4 regions of the Mesorhizobium sp. M4A.F.Ca.ET.022.05.2.1 genome follow, and region 4 is predicted to be linked to each of the others. Evidence: predicted binding sites of a transcription regulator. Region 4 holds the regulator's gene; each other region holds the start of a gene.
What was found. Region 4 encodes LexA, which represses DNA repair genes until DNA is damaged. Its sites were predicted from a motif close to TGTTCNNNNTGTGTTCNG; they were not measured.
Positions count from the first base shown of each region.

Region 1: a site for LexA is predicted at 1,408-1,425, ahead of EN745_RS17760 (UvrD-helicase domain-containing protein). Genes of this name have one in related genera too.
Region 2: a site for LexA is predicted at 1,138-1,155, ahead of EN745_RS22550 (YifB family Mg chelatase-like AAA ATPase). Genes of this name have one in related genera too.
Region 3: a site for LexA is predicted at 1,459-1,476, ahead of ruvC (crossover junction endodeoxyribonuclease RuvC). Genes of this name have one in related genera too.

Region 1 covers NZ_RZOJ01000153.1:6,650-9,842, forward strand. Annotated here, with positions in the region: gene EN745_RS17760 (UvrD-helicase domain-containing protein) at 1-1,367, opposite strand, end outside; gene EN745_RS17765 (FAD-dependent oxidoreductase) at 1,496-2,776, opposite strand; gene EN745_RS17770 (helix-turn-helix transcriptional regulator) at 2,914-3,193, opposite strand, start outside.
Region 2 covers NZ_RZOJ01000235.1:3,912-7,104, forward strand. Annotated here, with positions in the region: partial or broken gene EN745_RS37670 (hypothetical protein) at 1-107, opposite strand, end outside; partial or broken gene EN745_RS37675 (calcium-binding protein) at 253-1,029, opposite strand; gene EN745_RS22550 (YifB family Mg chelatase-like AAA ATPase) at 1,244-2,776, shown strand; gene EN745_RS22555 (malate synthase G) at 3,171-3,193, opposite strand, start outside.
Region 3 covers NZ_RZOJ01000043.1:7,396-10,588, reverse strand. Annotated here, with positions in the region: gene EN745_RS07765 (RNA ligase) at 1-37, opposite strand, end outside; gene ruvA (Holliday junction branch migration protein RuvA) at 277-897, opposite strand; gene ruvC (crossover junction endodeoxyribonuclease RuvC) at 908-1,417, opposite strand; gene EN745_RS07750 (DUF1465 family protein) at 1,694-2,224, opposite strand; gene EN745_RS07745 (DUF2269 family protein) at 2,759-3,193, shown strand, end outside.
Region 4 covers NZ_RZOJ01000482.1:3-3,195, reverse strand. Annotated here, with positions in the region: gene EN745_RS31050 (ComEC/Rec2 family competence protein) at 1-1,467, shown strand, start outside; gene lexA (transcriptional repressor LexA) at 1,461-2,195, opposite strand; partial or broken gene EN745_RS31040 (molybdopterin molybdotransferase MoeA) at 2,312-3,193, opposite strand, start outside.

The DNA of each region.
Region 1 (3,193 bases), on a different contig from region 4:
CGGACCAGGATCGCCATGTCGTTCAGATTGTGCTTCTGACGCTGGTAGGCCTCGATCGCCTCGCCGACGGCGCGCGCCTCTTCCTCCGAATCCCAGGCGGCATGGACATGCACCTTGTCGTCTTCGGGGTCGTTTCGGTCGGTGAACAGCGTCTTGCCGAAGCGGCCTTCGTTAAAGGCGATGAGATGCGACGCGGCGCCGAGGATATGCGCGGTCGAGCGGTAGTTGCGCTCCAGCCTTATGATGGTGGCGCCGGGGAAATCCTTGTCGAAGCGCAGGATGTTGTCGACCTCGGCACCGCGCCAGCCATAGATCGATTGATCGTCATCGCCGACGCAGCAGATGTTGACGGTGGCCGGGCGGGAATTCCCCTCCCCCTTGAGGGGAGGGTGGCCGGGCGAAGCCCGGTCGGGTGGGGTCCTCGCGGCAGTGCTCGACGCCCCTGTGCTCGATGACCGGGCGGTGCCTTCTGCGGCGACCCCCTCCGCCCGCTTCGCGGGCACCTCCCCCTCAAGGGGGGAGGATTGCGGCCGCTGCGCCAGCAGGCGCAGCCACATGTACTGCGCGGTGTTGGTGTCCTGGTACTCGTCGACGAGGATGTATTTGAAGCGCTTGTGATAGTCCTTCAGCACGTCCGGATAGGCGCGGAAGATGCGGATCGGGTGGCAGAGCAGGTCGCCGAAATCGCAGGCGTTCAGGGTCTGCAGCCGCTCCTGATAGGCCTTGTAGAGTTCGCGGCCCTTGCCGTTGGCGAAGCTTCGGGCGTCGCCCTCGGGGATGTCGGCGGGGCCGAGCCCTTTGTTCTTCCAGCCGTCGATCATCTGGGCGAACTGCTTGGCGGGCCAGCGTTTGTCGTCCAGCCCCTCGGCCTGGATGAGCTGCTTGATCAGACGCACCACGTCGTCGGTGTCGAGGATGGTGAAATCGGATTTGAGACCGGCAAGCTCGGCATGGCGACGCAACAGCTTGACGCCGATCGAGTGGAAGGTGCCGAGCCAGGGCATGCCCTCGACACTGCCTTCGCCGATCAAATGGCCGATGCGCTGCTTCATCTCGCGCGCGGCCTTGTTGGTGAAGGTGACGGCAAGGATCTGCGAGGGGAAGGCCTTGCCGGTGGCGAGGATGTGAGCGATGCGCGTGGTGAGCACGCGCGTCTTGCCGGTGCCGGCGCCGGCCAGCACCAGAACAGGGCCTTCGGTTGTCTCGACAGCCAGCCGCTGCTCGGGATTCAGCCCCTTCAGATAATCGGGCGCGCTGTTTTGGCCGCTGCGGGCGGCCATGGCGCGCGCAGCTATGCCGGACGGGGCTGCTGTGGGCCGCGCATTCGGTTCGTCAAAGAAGGGCATGTCTTCCGAAAACCCGGACATTGCCCCCGAATGTAGTGATTCGGCAGCGAAAGACCAGAAGTGTCTCCGTTTTGTTCTGGTTAGCGACAGGATTTGCCGAGCGCGGTGTCTCTTCGGCCTCGGCAATTGCCTCAAATCCTTGTCGTGCCTTATCCGGCGGGTGCCCGCATGCGCTCGCCGATCTTGTCGGCCACGTAGCCGGCATCGCGCGCCGCGCCATGGATCATGGTGGAGGAGGGCGAATGCTGGAAATGCAGGCCGCAGACATACAGTCCCGGCTCGCCTTCGACGGCACCGCGATATTGCTTGACCCGGCCGCTGTCGTCGAAGATCGGCAGCTTGATCCAATCGAGCCCGGCCCGGAACCCGGTGCACCAGATGATGTTCGAAACGTCTAGAAGCTGGCCGTCGTCGAGCAGCGGTTTGCCGTTGCGGGCACCGGCGACGCGGGCGACCCGGCGGACGCCGGCGCCGTCCAGATCCTGCGGCTTGACCCGGATCAGCGGCAGGCCATGAGAAAGATGCCCCGGCTTCGCCTTGCGGCCCATCGGCGTGTCGACCGTAAGCAGACGGTGGAAAACGATGCGGAAGACGAACGGAAGGACCGCGCGCATCGCGAAAGAGCCATTGTAGGCGACCGGGATGTGGCCTGGGTGGCGGCCCGACAGCCAGACCTGGTGCGTGCGCGCGACATCCATGGCTATTTCAGCGCCGGAATTGCTGGCGCCAACCAAAAGCACGCTGCCCGGATTGAGCTGCACGGGATTCTTGTAGGCGCTCGAGGACAGTTGCCGGATTGACGGATCGAGCGACGCCGCGAAATCCGGGATCTTCGGCTTCTGGTAGCTCGAGGCCGCGGCGACGACGTGCCTGGCGATGTAGCGGGTCTGGCCGGCCGTGACGATGTAGAGCTTGCCGGAGCGGGTTACTTCGTCGACCTTGACGCCGGTGCGCACCGGCAAGGCAAACCTCCGCGCATAGGCCTCGAGATAGTCGGCCATCTCGTCCTTGGTCGGGAATGAATAGCGGGCAGCGGGGAAGGGCATGCCGATCAGACCGTCGAAGCGCGCCGGCGTGAACAGGCGCAGCGAATCCCAGCGCGAGCGCCAGATGTCGCCGACGCGTTCGCGGCCCTCGAGAATGACGAACTTCACCCCCTTGCGGGCGAGGTGATAGCCAACGGAAAGGCCATTCTGGCCGGCGCCGATGACCACGACGTCGACATGTTCTTCCCTCAGAGCAGGCCGCGTTTCGTCGCCTGATGGCATATCGCTGCCGGTTGCCCGCAGCGCATCGGCCTCCAGATGCATGAAGGCCGCTCCCGGTTCCAGCAGCGTGCCGGCGCGTGTCCTGGTCTCGGCGATGCGAATGTTGTGACGGCCGCGCATTCCCTGCATCGTGGCCGGTCCGGATGTCGAAGTCGGGGTCATGATCGCTCCATTTGGTTCGTCAGTCATGGACCAGAAATAGCGGAACGGCGCGGCGGCGCTTCGGGGAGACACCTCACGGCGGAAGAAAATGCGATGGGGATTTTCCCCCATGCCCTCAGGTCAGATGTTTTTCTGGGTCAGATGAGCCCGTTCTGAAAGGCGTAGGCTGTCGCGGCGGCGCGCGAGTTGACCGCCAGCTTGTCGAAGATGTTGCTGAGATGCCGGTCGATGGTCTTTTCGCTGAGGCCGAGCTCGGTCGCTATCGACCTGTTGGTCCTGCCGGTGGCGACCAGGCCAAGGACTTCGATCTCGCGCCCGGTCAGGCCGTGCGGGCGCGAACTGGCCGGCCCGACCAGAGCCGTGACGCGGGCAAGTTCCGGCGCGGCGCCAAGCGTGGCGAAAACGGCGCGGGCGGCA
Region 2 (3,193 bases), on a different contig from region 4:
CAATCCGTGGCCGGCGCCGCCGTCGAGCGTATCGTTGAACGGGGTGCCGCTGATGCGGTCGCCACCGCCCAGCGCGGCGACGAGCACGGCACGATCGTGGCTTCCATAGCTCACGACATTCGTGACGTCGCTCAGCGCGATGGATTCGGCCGGCGGCGTTACCGTGATCGTAATCGTCGCCACATTGCTGTTGCCCTGGCCGTCGGTCGCGTAGACCGTGAAGCTGTCGGTGCCGACGAAGCCGGCCTCGGGCGTGTAGTCAAACAGATTGCCGTTCAGAAAGTCGGCATGATAGTGCAGGCTCGAGCCGTAGTGACCCTGGTGAAACGGGTAGTAGTTGCCGTCGAAACTCGTGCTCTGCTCGAGGGCGCCGTGGTCCGGCCCGTCCACGACGATAAAGCTCAGGAGATCGTAGTCGGCATCCGCGGCGCTGAATTTGATGTCGTCGAGAAATTGCCCCTGCGAAACCGACACATTCAGATCGGCGGCGCTGGGCGCATGATTGACGAAGCTGTCGGGCTGCAGCGCGCCGCCTTCCAGGATGATCTGATGCTGTCCGTACTGGGTGTTTTCGCCGCCGAAATATTCGTTCGCGCCGATCCATGTCACCGTGATGGTGTCGGGGCTGTCGGCGTTGACCGAGACAATCTGGGCCGACATGAAAGCGGCCTGGTCGGACAAGGTGCGGATGAGATTGCCTTCATTGTCGAAGACCTGCGTCTCCACCGTCGTCCAGGTCTCGGTTCGTCCCTCGTTGGTGAAGCTGGTGATGGTGAAGAAGCCGTCGAAGACATCGACCGAAGCCAGGTCGATCCCACCGAACGGGAAATCCGGCTTTGCTCCTATTGGCCCGATCACATCGCCGTCGGTTTCGGTAATGCTGAAAAGGACCGCGTCAGGGCTCGGATTGGGATTGTCGGTTTCTTCCCATACGGTGAGCTCGCTGCCATTGCTTAAGGTCGGCATCCTGTCTTCCTCGCCTTCGCGCCTGGACGTGCTGTGGATGCCCCCCGATCCCAACGATAGCATCGTACGCGCGTCGGATCGGTGACAAACCCGGCCGCGCCCCGCCTTTTTCCGATGTGGTTAATTATGTGTGTCGAGTGGGAATCCGTTTCTCCAGTCGGCGTCGGCATTTGTTCTTGTAATGTTCTTGATCAATCCGAAAATCTGTGGTTGTCTTGGTTGACCCGCTCGCCGCCTGATCGCAGGACCGGCGGGCGGATAGTGGGGGCAGAGCAAGATGGTGGCGCGGGTTCGCACGGTCGCTTTCCAGGGCATCGAGGCCGTGCCGGTCGATGTCCAGGTGATGATCGCGCCGGGCAAGGTCGGCATGCAGATCGTCGGCCTGCCGGACAAGGCGGTGGCGGAAAGCCGCGAGCGGGTGCAGGCCGCGCTGCATGCGTCGGGCCTGTCGATGCCGTCGAAGAAGGTCACCGTCAACCTCGCGCCGGCCGACCTGCCCAAGGAAGGCAGCCACTACGACCTGCCGATCGCGCTCGGCCTGATGGCGGCGCTCGGCGCCATTCCGGGCGATATGTTGGCCGGGTATGTCGTGCTCGGCGAATTGTCGCTCGACGGCACCATCGCGGCGGTCGCCGGCGCGTTGCCGGCGGCAATCGGCGCCAATGCCGAGAACAAGGGCCTGATCTGCCCGTTCGGCTGCGGACCGGAGGCGGCCTGGGCCGGTAAGGACTTCGACATCCTGGCGCCGCGCAGCCTGATCGCGATCGCCAACCATTTTCGCGGCACGCAGGTGCTGTCGCGGCCCGAGGCCGGCATCCAGCTTGCCGCGCGCGACCTGCCCGACCTCGCCGACATCAAGGGCCAGGAGAGCGCCAAGCGGGCGCTGGAAGTGGCGGCGGCCGGCGGTCACAATCTGCTGATGGTCGGGCCTCCAGGTTCTGGAAAGTCGATGCTGGCGCAGCGGCTGCCGTCGGTCCTGCCGCCGCTGGCGCCGAAGGAACTTTTGGAAGTCTCGATGATCGCCTCGGTGGCGGGCGAACTCGGCGAAGGCAAGCTCACCGACCGGCGGCCGTTCCGCGCCCCGCATCATTCGGCCTCGATGGCGGCGATGGTGGGCGGCGGCTTGCGGGCCCGGCCCGGCGAGGTCTCGCTTGCGCATCACGGCGTCCTGTTCCTCGACGAATTGCCGGAGTTCACGCCGCAGACGCTGGATGCGCTGCGCCAGCCGCTGGAGACTGGCGACTGCGTGATCGCGCGCGCCAACCACCGCGTCACCTATCCGGCGCGCATCCAGCTCATCGCGGCGATGAACCCGTGCCGCTGCGGCATGTCGGGCGAGCCCGGCTATCGCTGCCTGCGCGGCGAGCGCTGCCGCACCGATTACCAGGCGCGCATATCAGGCCCGCTGCTCGACCGCATCGACCTCAGGATCGAGGTGCCGGCGGTCTCGGCCAGCGACCTGATCCGGCCCGACAAGGCCGAGGCCAGCGCTTCGGTGGCGCAGCGCGTGGCGCGCGCCCGCGCGATCCAGCGCGAGCGGCTCGAACGGCTTGGCGCCGCCAGCGCCACGACCAACGCGCATTGCCCGCCCGCGATCATCGAGGAGATCGCAAGGCCGGATAGCGCGGGCCTGACGCTGCTGAAGGACGCCAGCGAGAAGCTCGCCTTTTCGGCGCGGGCCTATCACCGAGTGCTGAAAGTGGCGCGCACGCTGGCCGACCTCGACGCCAGCGAGACCGTCGGGCGCATCCATCTCGCCGAAGCGATTTCCTACCGGATGAGCGCGGAGCGCATGGCGCAGGCGGCGTAGAGCCGCCGGATGCCGCGCGTAGGCAAAACATATAGGCTAGTGCCGAAGTGAACCTTTTGGAGGGATGACGGGCATGTTCAGGAAGGGGATTGCCGTAACCGCCGCCGCCGCCTTGCTGCTGGGCAGTGTCCTGCACGCTTCGGCCGCAGGTCAAGGAGGACCTGGCGCACGGAACCAAGTCGCAAAACAAGGCACTCGAAACCATAAGGTCAAACAGGGCGCACGAAAGCCTGCCGTGAAGCCAGGCCGGAAGAGCAGGAAGCCCGCTGCATCTCATCTTGCGGTGCCCAACAGCAACAACGGCAACGTTGCGGTGGGCGGGCCCTATGTCGGTTTGAAATACATCGGAAACGTTCCATGACGGGCCGCTGCCGTTCAGGCGATCAGCCAGCGGCTACCGCGCCTTCAGCTCCAGCC
Region 3 (3,193 bases), on a different contig from region 4:
GCAGAACATCGCTTACGGTTTCGATTACCGGGAACATTACCCGCTCCAAATAAAAAGGCCGCTCCAAATGAAGCGGCCTGACGAGTGGATTGCTGTATAAAGCTATCTTCGACAATGCCGCAGGCGCGCGCGACGTTCAGACTCGGCCAGAACCGATCCTGAATTCCCTTCGATATTGGTCGCGAAATGGCGCATGTCGATTACTGATGCAAAAACGGACCGCACTAGAAAACCAAACCACTCTGGAAGTCAATCCAGCCACTGAGTTTCATAGGCTCACCGCGCCAGTTCCTTCAGCCCGAAACGGATCAACTTCGAGGCGTCGGCGCCTTCGCCCGCCGCCTTCAGCGCCGCCGAAACCGCGTTGGCCGCGATGTCGCGCGAATAGCCGAGATTGACCAGCGCCGAGACGGCGTCGGTGATCGGCGCCGGCGCCACGCCCTCGCCGAGCTCCTGCTTCAGCCCGATCGTGCCCGAGGCGGCGCCCGCATAGGCCGGCGCCTTGGCCTTCAATTCGGTGACGATGCGCTCGGCCACCTTCTTGCCGACACCCGGCGCGCGCGACACCATGGCGATGTCGCGCAAGGCGATCGCGTTGGCGAGGTCGGCCGGCGCCAGCGTCGAGAGGATGGCCAGCGCCACCTTGGCGCCGACGCCCTGCACATTGTTCATCAGGAGCCGAAACCATTCGCGCTCAAGCGCCGACTGGAAACCGTAGAGCCGGATCATGTCCTCGCGCACATAGGTCTCGATGAACAGCACCACCGCCTCGCCGGGCGACGGCAGGGAGGCCAGCGTGCGCGCCGAGCAATGGGCGACATAACCGACGCCATGCACGTCGACGAGGCAGAAATCCTCGTCGATCTCGTCCAGCGTGCCCTTCAGTTTGCCTATCATCGCTGTCCCCTTACGCCAGCGCTGCAATCCGGTAGGCGGCGCTTTGCCGGTGATGCGCGTGGCAGATGGCGATGGCAAGCGCATCGGCTGCGTCATCGGTGTCGAACACCGCTTTCGGCATCAGCACCTTGACCATCATGTGGATCTGCTTCTTGTCGCCGTGGCCGACGCCGATCACCGCTTTCTTGACGGCGTTGGGGGCATATTCGGCGACCACCAGCCCGGCGCGCGCCGGCACCAGCATGGCGATGCCGCGCGCCTGGCCGAGCTTCAACGTCGCCGTCGCATCCTTGTTGACGAAGGTCTGCTCGACCGCGGCCTCATGCGGCATAGCTTGATGCAGCACCTCGACCAACCCATCATGCAGTTGGCAGAGCCTGATCGCGAGCGCCGCCTTGTCGTCGGAACGCACCGTGCCGGAGCCGACGAAGCGCAACGAATTGCCGAGGCTCTCGACGATGCCCCAGCCGGTGCGCCTCAGCCCCGGATCGATGCCGATGATGCGAATCGCTTCCCCCATGCGCCGAGTCTACCTCCAACGCAGGGCGATGCCAGCAAAATGTGAACAAACCAGAAACGGCTCAGGCAGGGACAGGCAGCTTCAGAATTTGGTCTGATGAGCCATATTGCGTTGCTTTCGAGAACCGGAGCGAAGCGTACTCAAGTGCAGTGAGCTGCGCGCAAAATCAAGAAGCGCTACAGCGTCCTTTGCGCGTCCGAAAGGACGCGCGGCGCTGTAGGGAAGCGCAGAAAACGGCGCTGGATGGCCATCAGAGCGAATTATCAAGCTGCCGGATCAGCCGCGGGCGAAGGCCGTGTTCAGCAGGCTGATCTGGTCGGAGACCGGATTGACGCGGCGGGCGGCTGGCGGCATGTCGGCCAGCGCACTGCCGTAGATCTCCTCGTCCATGCGGCGTACCAGCGCCTGCAGGCGCAGCGAGCGGGTGACGAGGTCGAGAAATTCCTTCGGCAGTTCGTTCCAGCCGATCGCCTCGTCATGCGCGGACGCGGTGTCGAGCCGTACCTTGGACTTTTCCGAGGCGACCTGGTCGCGGGTCATCTCGCCGGAATTGGCGGCGCGCTGCAGCAGCAGCCAGGAGGCAACCTGCATCAGCCTGGTGGTCAGCCGCATCGATTCGGCCGCATAGAGCGTCGCAGCCGTCCGCGACAACTTCTTGGCCTCGGCCCGGCCCTTGCCGTCGAGATATTCGGCGGCCTGTTCGACGAGGCCCATGCCCTCCTGATAGAGCGGCTTGAAGGATTGGGAGAAAACCCGGCGCTCCGCCAATTTGATGGTTTTCGCGCTTCCCTTGGAAGGCTCGTTCATCGCTACGCCCCTGCACTGCCGCAAGCCGAATCGGCATTCTTGCCGTAACGCCCTGCACCCTAAAACGACTGAGCTTGAAAATGCGCTTCGCCGCCGGTGAAGGCAAGCACATGTTTAACGAAGGGTTAACGGCCCGGCCGACGGTTCCCGCGGACAAAAAAAGAGCCGCGGATAAGGCGGCTCTCAGGAGTTTAACAGGGAGGCGTCAAACAAAGTGGCTCCAACCACTCGGTAAGAATCCAGATCACTGGATGCGCATAGTAAACGCCTGTAAAGCTTAATGAAGTCTTAACGGCGCCGAGATTTTTTTACCAGGCGCGCCGCTTCTGTGCCGTAACAGGACAGCCGCCGTGATGCCGAATCGGCCCCGGCAATGTGGTTCGGGCCATGGTCCGCCGCACGGCTGCGAATGCCGGTGCCGAAACAAGCCCGCCTCCCACGCGACATCGTTCCGAAACAGGCGCCACGCTAAACGCCCGCTCCTCTGAACCGGCGGGCAAATCCGCTCGACCGCAAATCGCCAGGAGCGAACCCATGGACTGGTATTCGATTGTCAAGTTTCTCCACGTCGTCTCGGCCACTCTGTGGGTCGGCGGCGGTTTCGCGCTGTTCCTGCTTGGACTGCTTGCCGAGCGCGCCGGCAATGTCGAGGGCAAGCTGCAGGCGATGCGCGCCACCGGGCAGTTGGGCAACCGCTACTTCGCGCCGATGTCGATGCTGACGCTGCTGTTCGGCCTCATCATGTGCGCTTTCTGGGTTGGCTTTTCCGACCTTTGGATCCTGATCGGCCTTGCCGGTTACGCCACGACCTTCGCGATCGGCATGCTCGTGTTCAAGCCGAGCGCCGACCGCATGGCCGACATGATCGCGAAGGATGGCGTGACTCCGGCCGTCCTTGCCGTGGGCCAGCGCGTCATGGGCGCCGCCCGCTTCGACTATTCGGTGATGCTGGTGATCATCGCCGACATG
Region 4 (3,193 bases):
CGGCGCACCGGCATCTATCACGTCATCTCCATCTCGGGCCTGCACATGGCGCTGGTCGCCGGCACCATCATGCTCTTGCTGCGCGGGGCCTTTGCGCTGTTTCCCGACTTCGCCTCGCGCCGGCCGGTCAAGAAATATGCCGCCGCCGCCGCACTCGTCTCGATCGCCGCCTATCTCGTCTTTTCCGGCATTGTGGTCGCGGCCGAACGCAGCTTCATCATGCTGGCGGTGATGCTTGTCGCCGTGTTGTTCGACCGGGCAGCGCTCACCATGCGCAATCTGGCGATCTCGGCCATCGCCGTCATCCTGGTGTCGCCGCACGAAGTGGTCGGCCCGAGCTTCCAGATGTCCTTCGCCGCCACGGCTGCCCTGGTCGGCGCCTATGCCGGCTGGGCCGACTATCGCGCCGACAGGACGACCACGCCGCCGCCGAAGCGATCGTTCCTTCGCTTTACGTCGCGCAAACTGGTGATGGGGATGGGTGGCCTTGCCATGACCTCGATCATCGCCGGCAGCGCCACGGCGCTCTTCGCCATCTGGCACTTCCAGCGCGTTTCGCCACTCAGCCTGGTCGCCAACCTGGCCGTCATGCCGATCGTTTCGGTGGTCATGTTCCTGGGGGTCGCCAGCGCCCTGACGATGCCGTTCGGCCTCGACTGGCCATTCCTGTATCTGATGGGCAAGGGCCTGACCGCGATGATCGCGATCTCCGGGTGGATTTCCGAACGCTCGCCGGTCGATGCCGTCGGGCTGATCTCCATCCAGTCGGTGCTTTTCGTGACGATAGCGCTGGTCATCGCGACCATGGCCACGACCTGGCTGAGACTTGCGGCGATCCCCTTCGCTCTGGCGGGCCTGCTGACGGTTTCCAATACCCGCACGCCCGATGTGCTGATCTCGGAGGATGCGCATCTGGTGGCGATGCCGATCGGAGGCGGCGAGCTCGCCGTCAACCGGGTGCGGTCGAACGAATTCACCACCGACAATTGGAAACGCGCGCTGGTGGCCGAGACCATCGTCGAGCCGGAGACCTTCGAGACAGGGGATGCACGCTTCGACATCGATCCGCTCGACCTGCCGCCGGGCTCGCCATTTTACTGCAGGGACGGGCTATGCCTTGCCCGACATCCGTCAGGCGCAATCGTGGCGCTCGCGGAAAACCGCAAGACGGCGCGGCCGGCCTGCGCCTTCGCCGACCTGATCGTCATCGACGACGCCACCGCCTACAGTCCCTGCTGGAATTCGCTGGCCCTCGTCGTCACCAAACGTCAGCTCGCCCGCTCCGGCAGTGCCGCTGTCTTCTTCGATCCGCAATCGGCGAGCGCGCAAGCAACAATCCGCTACGCGGTCGAAAAGCCCTACCGGCCATGGCACGAGCAGCGCAAATACTCTCGCGAGGCGAGGGGACTGCCGCCTTACCAGAGACCCGAAAAACCGGTGGTCAAACTGGCGCCGTCGGCTCAGTAGCGCCGGATCAGGCCGACCAGCTTGCCTTGCACCTTGACCCGGTCAGGGCCGAAGATGCGGGTCTCATAGGCAGGGTTGGCAGCTTCGAGCGCGATCGATGCGCCCTTGCGGCGGAAGCGCTTCAGCGTCGCCTCTTCCTCGTCGACCAGCGCCACAACGATCTCGCCGGGGCTCGCCGTGTCGGCGTTGCGGATGATGACCGTATCGCCGTCGAAGATACCGGCCTCGATCATCGAGTCGCCCTTGACCTCCAGCGCATAATGCTCGCCGCCCGAGATCATGTCCGGGGGCACCGAGATCGAATGCGTCTGGTGCTGGATGGCGTCGATCGGCACGCCGGCGGCGATGCGGCCCATTACCGGGATCGACACCGCCGACACAGCGTCGTCGTCATTGCTGGGGGTACGCGACGGCGACGCCGGTTTGATTTGCCGACCGAGATTGCCCTGTCCCAGGCTTCCCTGGATGACGCTCGGCGAAAACTTCTTCGCCGCATTGAGACCGGGCGCGATCGAGTAAGGCAGGCGCAGCACTTCCAGAGCACGCGCCCGGTTCGGCAGCCGGCGAATGAAGCCGCGCTCTTCCAGCGCCGTGATCAGCCGGTGGATGCCCGACTTCGAGGCGAGATCGAGCGCCTCCTTCATCTCGTCGAACGAGGGCGGAATGCCGCTTTCCTTCAGCCGTTCATGGATGAACATCAGGAGTTCATGTTGTTTGCGCGTCAGCATGGCGGCCCCCACGGGTTCTGAAACCAGAATCAGAAAAACAAACCCAGAACAAACACTATCTGTTCCAGTTGTGTTCCGCAACCGTTTAAAGTTTAATGAATGCGTTGACGTTTTGTTCAGCGTAGCATCAGCACGCGGCAAGCGTCGCCTGCGGCTGCAGCCGGGGCGAAGGGCTCCCGCACGACAAGGCCGTTGGCGTCGGCGAGCATGCGCAGCATCGAGGAGTCCTGGATGCCGAAGGGGGTGGCAACCATTGAGCCGGCTTCTTCGCGGACCACGGCGCGCACGTAATCCTGCCTGAGATCATTGGCCTGCATCGCCGTGCCCAGGCGTGCCTCGCGCAGGTCCTGCCGGAAGTCGCAGCCACCGAGTCGCGCCAGCAAGGGCTTCAGGAACAATTGCGAGCAGACCAGGCTGGCGACAGGGTTGCCCGGCAGGCCGATACAGCGCGTGCGCCCCATCCGGCCGAACATCAGCGGCTTGCCCGGGCGCATGGCGATCTTCCAGAAATCGAGCGTCATGCCTTCGCCGGTCAGCACGTCGTGGATCAGATCGTGGTCGCCGACCGAGGCGCCGCCCAGCGTGACGATGACATCGGCCTGCTGCTCGACGGCCTGCCTGACCAGCGCGGCGATCGCTTCCTTGCGGTCGGCGGCGATGCCGAGATCGAGCGCGCGGGCGCCGACCGACTGAGCGGCGGCGGCGACGCCATAGGCGTTGGACGAAATGATCTGGTCGGGACCAAGCTCGCTGCCGGGCGGCAGCAGTTCGTCGCCGGTGGCGATGATGGCGACCAGCGGCCGCTTCACCACGCTCAAACACGGATGGTTGGCGGATGCCGCCAGCGACAGTGCCGCGGGATCAAGCAGGCGGCCCCTTTCGAGCAGCACATCGCCTTGCGCGAAATCGAGTCCGACACGCCGGATGTTGCGTCCTTGCGCCGTCGGCTGGGTTACCTCTACCGTGCCGCCGCCCAGGTCCCTGACATTCTCCTGAAT